DNA from 4 places in the Streptomyces sp. NPDC098101 genome. Region 4 is predicted to be linked to each of the others. Evidence: riboswitches for the same ligand, from Rfam matches in the RefSeq annotation. Region 4 holds a riboswitch; each other region holds the start of a gene.

Region 1 (2,190 bases), 1.1 Mb from region 4:
GCCGTCGAGCGCGACAAGGCGAGCGCCCTGACCGCGTACATCAACGGCAGTCTCTCGGCCCGCTCCTGGGACGACGCGACGGTCATCTGGGCGGTGCTGCTCGTCTGCCTGCCCCTGGCGGCGCTCCTCGCGCGGCCGCTGAGCATCGGTGAGATGGGCGACGACCTCTCCACCGGTCTGGGCGCCCGCCCGGACCGGACCGCGACGGCGGCGGTCGCCCTGTCGATCGTCCTGTCGGCGGGCGCGGTCAGCGTGGCCGGTCCGATCGCCTTCGTCTCCCTGACGGCGCCGCAGATCGCCAAGCGGGTCACCCGCAGCGGCGGGCCGCAGCTCGTCATGTCGGCCCTGCTCGGCGCCCTGCTCCTGGTCCTCGCGGACCTCGCGGCCCAGCAGCTGCCGTTCTTCGACGACCTGCCGGTCGGCCTGTACACGATGGCCGTCGGCGGGGTGTACCTGGGCTATCTGCTGCTGCGGGAGTGGAAGCGGCCCGTCTGAGGCGGGTACGGCGGGGAGGGGGAGGACCACCGGGTGATCCTCCCCCTCCCCGTTTGCGTCATCCGGTGAACGGCTCGCCGACGCGCAGGTTCCAGCGCCCGCTCCGGCCGCTGAGGTGGACGGCCGTCAGGGGGCGGACGTCCAGGCGCCGGGCGGTCGCGTCCGGCGCCCCGAGGGCGTGGACCGTCGCCGCGCGGACGACGTCGGGTTCGACGACGGCCGTGACGCGCCCCGACCCCTCCCGGAGCGCGTCGAGCCAGGCCCCGACCCGGACGCGCAGGTCGCGCAGGGACTCCCCGCCGTGCGGCGCGGCCTCCGGGTCGGACAGCCAGGCTGCCAGCCCGGCCTCCTCGGCGGCGGCGACGTCTTCGAGGGTCCTCCCCCGCCACCGGCCCATGGCGCAGCCGGCCAGGCCCGGCGCCGGCTCGGCCCGCAGGCCGAGGGCCCGGGCGGTGCCGAGGCAGCGCGCGGACGGCGAGGCGTACGCGCGCGTGGCGGGGTCCACGGCGGCCGCGAGGGCTTCGGCGCGGGCACGTCCCGCCGGGTCGAGGGGGCCGTCGTCGTCGAACCGGACCTCGCGCAGCGCGTCGTTCGTGGCGGGCGGGACGAGGGTCAGCCGGACTGTCATCGGGATCCTTCTCGGTCGGCGCCGGCACGGGGCGGCGGAGCGGTCCCCCGTACGGTACGGGCCCCGGGGAAGCGGGCGTTCCGCCCGGGGGCGCGCGGAAGGTGATCCAGGCCTCACGCCCTTAACAATGTCCACGTCACGCGGTACCGTCAGGCGACATTTGAACAGCGTGACGACGGCGATACGGAAGTCCGGTGGGAACCCGGCACGGTCGCGCCACTGTGTGCCGAGGCCTTCCCGGGCAAGGGGGGCCGCGGCGAGTCAGACCCGTGGACCGTCGTCCTGCACCACCGTTTGGGACGCGCGTTCCCGCAGGAGGTTTCATCATGGCCGAGGCTGCCGTCTCCGCTGCCGTTTCCCCCCCTTCCGTCGCCGTACCGGCTCCGCTGCCCGTGCGGGCCGTGCTGCCCTGGGCCTTCTTCGTCGGCCTCCTCGCGCTGATCGCCCTGTACTTCGTGGGCGCCGAGCAGGGTGCCACCTCCCTCTTCGCGGGTTCCGACGTGCACGAGTGGGTGCACGACGGGCGCCACCTGCTCGGCTTCCCCTGCCACTGAGAGGCGATCAGCACATGCACGCCTCGACTGTGAGAACCCTGTTGATCCGCGGCATGATCGCGGGTCTGATAGCCGGTCTGTTCGCCTTCGCCGTGGCCTACGTCGGCGGTGAGCCCTCCGTGGACGGCTCCATCGCCGTGGAGGAGGCCCAGGCCGCCCAGGAGGCGGCCCACGCCGGGCACGGCGGCGCGGAGGCCGAGGAAGAGGAGGAGGTGGTCAGCCGCTCCGCGCAGTCCACCTTCGGCCTGGCCACCGGCGTCCTCGTCTACGGAGTGGCGCTGGGCGGCGTCGCCGCGCTCGCCTTCTCCTTCGCGCTCGGCCGCATCGGCCGGTTCAGCCCGCGGGCCACCGCGGCGCTGACCGCCGCCGCGGCCTTCACCACCGTCTACCTGGTGCCGTTCCTGAAGTACCCGGCGACGCCGCCGGCCGTCGGCAACCCCGACACCATCGGGAAGCGCACCACCCTGTTCTTCCTGATGATCCTGCTCAGCGTGCTGCTCGGCGTCGGCGCGG
Region 2 (2,190 bases), 700 kb from region 4:
CCGACGGCGTACCGCTCGGTGTACCCGAAGGGGTGCCGCTGGGCGTGCCCGACGGCGTACCGCTCGGATCGTCGGTCGGCGTACCGGTCGGCGTACCGGTCGGGTCGCCGGTCGGATCCGGCCCCGGCCCCGGTTCCGCGAGGCCGATCTTCGCGAGCGGGACCTGCGCCAGCGCGAGCACCGCCTGCGCCGTGGAGCGGCGCCACTGGTCGCGCTGGAACTCGCCGATGCCGTCGGCCCGCGCCCCGGCCAGCGCGTCGTCGTCGTAGGCGAGGGCGCCGGCCTCCGCCGAGGCGGCACCCCCGTCGGCGGCGGTGATCCGGCGGGCCTCGATCCAGTCGGCCGCCTTGTCGGCCTCCGCCTGGTGACCCGTCGCCGCCAGCGCCTGGCCGCCGAGGCCCGTGCTGTTGGCGTTGGGGAAGGAGGTCGGCCCCGAACCGGTCAGGGAACCGTCCTCGTGCTGCACCTCCGCCAGCCAGTCGCCGCCCTTCTTCGCCGCCTCCGCGGCGCCCGGGGCGCCGTCCTCGGCGGCGGCGAGCAGCGCCTGCACGGCCATGGAGGTGGAGTCCGGGTCGAGCACCGCGGCGTCGCCCTCGGCGTCGCAGTCGCCGGTGACCTCGACGCCGTCGCCGCCGAAGCCGTGGGGGTAGAGGCGGAACCCGCCGGCCGCGCACTGCTGGTCGATCAGGAAGTCGACGGCGCTCTGCGGCACGTCACCGCTGCGCGCGAGGCCGAGCACCGCCAGGGACTGGCCGAAGGTGTTGCTGCTGTCGCCGCCCTCGACGACCTTGTCCTTCAGCCGGCCCTCCTCCAGCCCTTTCTCCGGGCCGGCGAGGAGGTCGAGCGTCTCCCGGCGCAGGTCGTACGCGCCGAACGCGCTCGGGTCCTCCCCGGAGATCACGGCCGCGTACAGGAGCTTGGCGGTGGCGCCGGAGATCCGCTGGCCGGGCTCTCCCCAGGTGTCGTAGCTGTTGTAGTCGCGGACGTGCGCCTTGAGCGTGTCGACGACCTCGTCCGCCGCCGCCTCGTCGACGCCCGTCGCCTCGAGGGCGATGAGGGTGTCGACGGTCAGCCCCCAGTCGTACATGCCGGGGGAGAAGCCGGGTATCGCGCCGCCGTCGAGTTCGCCCGCCTGCCAGCGGGCGGCGGCCGCGGCCGCGTCCTCCCTCGGAGCGGCGGCGGCGCCGGGGCTGAGGGCGATCGCGCCGACGGCGAAGAACGAGCCGCAGACGCCGAGCACGGCAGCGAGCTTGACCGGTGGTCTGACGCCGACCATGGCACAGATCCCTTCGACAAGGGGTCGGCAACAGCCTCCCGGGCCTTGTCGCAGGAAGGGGCCGCGCGCGGTCGTGGACGATCGCGTCGGATTCCAGAGGCAGTTACCGGGCTCCGCGCTGCAGACCATGACAGTGAGAAGCAGTTCACCCACGCCATGGGCATTCCGACTCGCGGCAAGTGGTGCTCCGCCGCTCACGGTTGCAGGTCAGCGCCGGATTCGCACCGGCTTCCCCCATCGCGTGGGCATTGAGTTGTCGTCCGCTCACGAGCGGAACGGCCGCATCCTATGTACGGACACACGAAACTCGCCAGCCGTGCCCGGTGCGTTTCACGCCACATCCGCCCCTTACCCCCGCCGCCCCCGTTCGACGGCGGTACGTCAGCCGGCCAGGTCCGCGGCGAGGTCGTCGCGCCAGCGCGCGGACAGCCGCCGGTTCAGGACCGTGGCCGCCGCGTCCGGCAGGGGCAGCAGCAGGAACTCGCGCAGTGCCCCGGCCGCCGAGTCCCGTACGGCCCACGCGGCGAGGTCGGCCCCGGTGACGGGCGCCGGGTCCGCTCCGCGCCGGGCCGCGTCCAGCAGCCCCCGTGCGGCCCGGGTCTCCGCCGCGAGGGTCCTCATCCGCAGGTCGAGGGCCCCGTCGGCCGGGAGGTCCACCGGCTCGTTCCGGAGGATCCGCTCCAGCGCCCGCGCGATCTCCGGGTGGGCGTCGGCGCCGGTCTCGGACGCCAGCCGGGCGAGCTGGGCCGCCATCGCGGAGCGCAACCGCTCCGGGGGCGTCCGGTCGACGAGCCCGGCGAGGTCGACGTCACGCACCGAGGAGACCGGGTGCCGCTCCGGCGGGAGGTCGTCGAGGACCGGCAGCAGCAGCGCGCTCGCCAGCGGCTCGTCGCCGTCCGCCGCCGGATCCCAGA
Region 3 (2,190 bases), on a different contig from region 4:
CTCGAAGTCGGCGGCGCGCACGACGCACAGCACCGGGCCGAAGATCTCCTCGCGGTGGATCCGCATGTCCGGGGTGACCCGGTCGAAGAGCGTGGCGCCCGCGAAGAAGCCGTCCTCGTGGCCGGGGAGGGTGAAGCCGCGCCCGTCGACGACGAGTTCGGCCCCCTCCTCCACGCCGATGTCGACGTAGCGGTCGACCCGCTCCAGGGCGTCCCGGCTCACCAGCGGCCCGAAGTCGGCCTCCGGGTCGTCGGAGCGGCCGATCCGGAGGGCGGCGACGCGCTCCTTGAGCGCGGCCACCAGCCGGTCGGCGGTCTCCTCGCCGACGGGCACGGCGACGGAGATCGCCATGCAGCGCTCGCCCGCCGAGCCGTAACCGGCCCCCACCAGGGCGTCGACGGCCTGGTCGAGGTCGGCGTCGGGCATCACGATCATGTGGTTCTTGGCGCCGCCGAAGCACTGGGCGCGCTTGCCGTGGGCGGCGGCCGTCGCGTAGATGTGCGCGGCGATCGGGGTGGAGCCGACGAAGCCGAGGGCCTGCACCCTGGGGTCTTCGAGGAGGGTGGTGACGGCCTCCTCGCCGCCGTTGACGACGTTGAGCACGCCCGCCGGGAGCCCCGCCTCCAGGAACAGCTCCGCGAGCCGGAGCGGCACGGACGGATCGCGTTCGGACGGCTTGAGGATGAAGGCGTTCCCGCAGGCCAGGGCGGGCGCGGCCTGCCACAGCGGAATCATCGCGGGGAAGTTGAACGGGGTGATGCCGGCGACGACGCCGAGCGGGCTGCGCAGGGAGTGCACGTCGATGCCTGTTCCGGCGTTGTCGGTGAACTCCCCCTTGAGGAGGTGGGGGATGCCCGCGGCGAACTCCACGACCTCAAGGCCGCGTTGCAGGTCGCCGTGGGCGTCCGCGACGGTCTTGCCGTGCTCGGCCGACAGCAGCCTCGCCAGCGTGTCGCGCTCGTCCTCGACGAGCTGGAGGAACCGCAGCAGCACGCGGGCGCGCCGCTGCGGGTTCCACGCGCCCCACTCGCGCTGGGCGGCGACCGCGTCCGCGATCGCGTGCTCGGTGTCGGCGCGGCCCGCGAGCGGGACGCGGGCCTGGACGGTGCCGGTGTTGGGGTCGTACACGTCGCCGAAGAGGCCCGACGTGCCGGCGGTGTGCTTTCCGCCGATGAAATGGGTGAGTTCACGGACCATGGGGGCCTGCTCTCGTCAGGTCGGATCCGGGGATGGCACGGCGGACCGCCGGCCGCACCGGGTGGGTGCGCCGAGGGGGAACGCCGTGGGACAGGGCGGCGCGGGGCCGCCGAAGAGCTAGGTGAGCGCGGGGGTCGCCGCTCGCTCCGCCGGATCACCAGGGTCGTGGGTACGGACCGGTGCCATGCGTGTCTGCTCCATCCTCGTGGACAACACGGAACGTTCCGCGGCCGGTATCCTGACTCCCGGATCCCCGCGTGCCGCCCGCCTTCCCGACAGACCTCGTCAGTGACGTGTGGACGGCGGCACGCTCCCCGGTCACAGTGGCGGGACCGTGCCGGATTCACACCGGCTTCCCTGCACCGCGGACCTTGTGCCACGAACATATAGTTGGACGTCCTAGTAAGTCCACCCCCTCATCCCGCCGGCGGGGCGTGTCGGACCGGCCGGCCCCCCTCACGAGGCCAGGGGCACCGCCCGCTGCTCCCTCCCCTCGTACGAGGCCAGGGGCCTGATCAGGGAGTTGTGGGCGAGCTGTTCCGTGATGTGCGCGGTCCAGCCGGTGATCCGGGACATCACGAACAGGGGCGTGAAGGCGGCCACGTCGAAGCCCATGAGGTGATAGGCCAGGCCCGCCGGATAGTCCAGGTTGGGATGGATGCCCTTGCGGTCCGCCACGGCGCGCCGCAGGGCCGTGTGCAGGGCGGCGAGCCGGGCCGTGTCCGGGTCGGCGGCGCGGGCCACGAGCCGGTCCAGGGCCGCCCGCATGATCGGCACGCGGGAGTCGCCGTGCTTGTAGACCCGGTGGCCGAAACCCATGATCTTCCGCCCGGACGCCAGCGCCCCGTCGAGCCACTCCCCGGCCCGCTCCGGTTCCCCGATCTCGTGCAGCATGTGCATCACGGCCTCGTTGGCCCCGCCGTGCAGCGGGCCCTTGAGGGCGCCGATCGCCGCGGTGACCGCGCTGTAGAGGTCGGAGAGGGTGGAGGTGAC
Region 4 (2,190 bases):
GCGACCGTCGACCAGACGTCGGCGACGCCGATGCGGGCCGGGCCGATGGTGATCGCCACGGCGATCGACGCGGCCAGGAGCGCGAGCCCGCCCGCCGTCCCGAGCAGGACCGCCGCTCCCGCGCGCGCCGGGGACGGCTTCGCGGCCGTGGGCGTCACTTGGCGAGACCGTACGAGCGGAGCGCGGCCGCCACCTTCTCGACGGCCTCGACGGTGCGGACGGTGGGGTTGAGCGCCTGGCCGCTGAGGAGCACGTACCGCTTGTTCTTGACCGCCGTCATGCTGCGGGTGACCGGGTCGGACTCCAGGAACTCGATCTTCTTGGCGGCGCTCTCGGCCGACTGCGAGCGGCGGGTGAGGTCGCCGATGACGAGGACGTCGGGGTCGCGGTCGGCGACGGTCTCCCAGTTGATCTGGGGCCACTCCTCCTTGGTGTCGTCGAAGACGTTCTTCGCGCCGAGCTCGCGGGAGACGATGCCGGGGGCGCCGCAGCAGCCCGCCATGTAGGGCGCCTCGGCGTTGGCGAACCAGTAGAGGACCGTGGCGTCCTTGAAGTCCCCGCCCGAAGCGGCCTTCGTCACGCGGGCCTTCAGCTCCGCGACGAGCTTCTCGCCGCGCTCCGGGACGGCGAAGATCCGGGCCAGGTCGCGGATCTCGCCGTAGACCGTCTCCATGGTGAGCGGCCGGACGCGGACGCCGTCCCCGTCGCCGCTGTTGTCCTTGCCGACGCAGTCGGTGGGCGAGAGGTACGTGGGGACGCCGAGCTCCTCGAACCGCTCGCGGGTCGCCACGCCGCCCTTGCCGAGGGTGTACGTGAAGGAGGCGGCGGCGAAGTCGGGCTCGGTGTCGAGGACCTTCTCGAAGGAGGGGTAGCGGTCGGCGAGGCGCGGGACCTTCGCGTTCTCCTTCTCCAGGCCCTTGAGGACGGGGTCCGTCCAGGTGCCGGTGCCCACCATGCGGTCGGCGAGGCCCAGGGAGAGCATGATCTCCGCCGCGCCCTGGTCGAGGGCGACGGCCCGCTCCGGCGCGCGCTCGACGCGGACGGGCCGTCCGCAGTTGTCGTCGAGGACGACGGGGTGTCCGGCCTTCGCCTTCCCGGCACCGCCCGCGGGCCGGTCGGGTGCGGGGGTCGTCCCGCCACCGCAGCCGGTCGCGGTCAGGAGCAGGGCTCCGGTGAGGAACAGCACGGCGGAGCGGACGGGGTGTGCGAGCGGCACGGGACTTCCTTCTGCGGCCACGGCTCATGCGCGGAGCCTGTCGTACGGTGCTCCCCGGGCGCGCGTGTGCCGCCGGGGCCGCCAGCAGGTCTTCGGACTCGGGGTCGGCCGGACGGGGCGCCTTCCCGGGTCGCCGCCCAGTGGCCGATGCTCCGCCCGTCACCCTCACCGCTGCGCGTCAGTTCCGGTCTCGCACCGGATTCCCTGACCCGTGCACCCACCCGTTCGGGTGCGTACAAAGGTGCGACTGGCCTCGGCACAGTACCACCGGCCCGGGGGCGTGCCCCGGGGCGCGGGGGGCGTCAGACGCGCAGCTCCTTGGCCTCGAAGCGGCCGTCCCCGAGGACCAGGACGAAGGAGACCTGCTGCCCCTCCGAGACGGTGCGGCTCTCGTCCTCGATGTCCTCCGCGCTGAACCAGACCTGGTCCTCGGAGCCGACGGGGACGACGAACCCGTATCCCCCGAGACGGTTGAAGGAATGCACGAATCCCTTGCTCCTGCCTTCCACGGCGGCCTCCTCCTCGGCGTCGGGGACGCGGGCGAGGGGTGTCCCCGGCCGGGTCCGGCCGTGTCCGCGTCTCAGGGGAGGTGTACCCCGTCGGCCCGCGCTTCGCCCGTCGGAACCGGCCGCCGGGGCGGGTGCGAGCACCCCCGGCGGTCTCGTAGAATATTCAACAGAGGTCCGGTGCCGAAGATCCCCCGTGTTCGGCACCGGGCCTCGTCGTGCGTCCGGCGCGGGGCGGGGCGTCTCAGGGGCCGCCGGGGTAGGCGATCCTCGTGGTGATCCTGGCGATGCGCGCCGCCGTCTCCGAGGGCGGGGCCACCGGCTGGACGATGTGGCTGACGGTGAGCCGCACGACCGTCTCGACGGCGAGGCCGCGCGACTCCTCGTCCACGTCGGGCCAGGCCTCGGTCGCGTACGCGTCGAGCATCGCCATCGCCGTGCCGAAGACCGGCTCCGCGCGGGTGGTGA

The links. Region 4 has a riboswitch for cobalamin ahead of ACIQVI_RS01335 (ABC transporter substrate-binding protein). Riboswitches for the same ligand answer to the same signal wherever they lie in the genome.
Region 1: linked by a shared signal. The riboswitch ahead of ACIQVI_RS05580 (CbtB-domain containing protein) and the one ahead of ACIQVI_RS01335 (ABC transporter substrate-binding protein) in region 4 are both predicted to bind cobalamin.
Region 2: linked by a shared signal. The riboswitch ahead of ACIQVI_RS04075 (prenyltransferase/squalene oxidase repeat-containing protein) and the one ahead of ACIQVI_RS01335 (ABC transporter substrate-binding protein) in region 4 are both predicted to bind cobalamin.
Region 3: linked by a shared signal. The riboswitch ahead of ACIQVI_RS18995 (CoA-acylating methylmalonate-semialdehyde dehydrogenase) and the one ahead of ACIQVI_RS01335 (ABC transporter substrate-binding protein) in region 4 are both predicted to bind cobalamin.

What each region holds. Positions count from the first base shown of each region.
Region 1 is NZ_JBIWAS010000001.1:1,365,914-1,368,103, reverse strand. It holds gene ACIQVI_RS05590 (FecCD family ABC transporter permease) at 1-495, shown strand, start outside; gene ACIQVI_RS05585 (histidine phosphatase family protein) at 554-1,123, opposite strand; cobalamin riboswitch at 1,248-1,410, shown strand; gene ACIQVI_RS05580 (CbtB-domain containing protein) at 1,450-1,677, shown strand; gene ACIQVI_RS05575 (CbtA family protein) at 1,692-2,190, shown strand, end outside.
Region 2 is NZ_JBIWAS010000001.1:1,012,617-1,014,806, forward strand. It holds gene ACIQVI_RS04075 (prenyltransferase/squalene oxidase repeat-containing protein) at 1-1,276, opposite strand, end outside; cobalamin riboswitch at 1,414-1,567, opposite strand; gene ACIQVI_RS04080 (SMI1/KNR4 family protein) at 1,658-2,190, opposite strand, start outside.
Region 3 is NZ_JBIWAS010000004.1:84,259-86,448, reverse strand. It holds gene ACIQVI_RS18995 (CoA-acylating methylmalonate-semialdehyde dehydrogenase) at 1-1,197, opposite strand, end outside; cobalamin riboswitch at 1,408-1,593, opposite strand; gene ACIQVI_RS18990 (bifunctional 2-methylcitrate synthase/citrate synthase) at 1,654-2,190, opposite strand, start outside.
Region 4 is NZ_JBIWAS010000001.1:315,723-317,912, reverse strand. It holds gene ACIQVI_RS01340 (FecCD family ABC transporter permease) at 1-158, opposite strand, end outside; gene ACIQVI_RS01335 (ABC transporter substrate-binding protein) at 155-1,216, opposite strand; cobalamin riboswitch at 1,303-1,422, opposite strand; gene ACIQVI_RS01330 (cold-shock protein) at 1,519-1,701, opposite strand; gene ACIQVI_RS01325 (TetR family transcriptional regulator) at 1,967-2,190, opposite strand, start outside.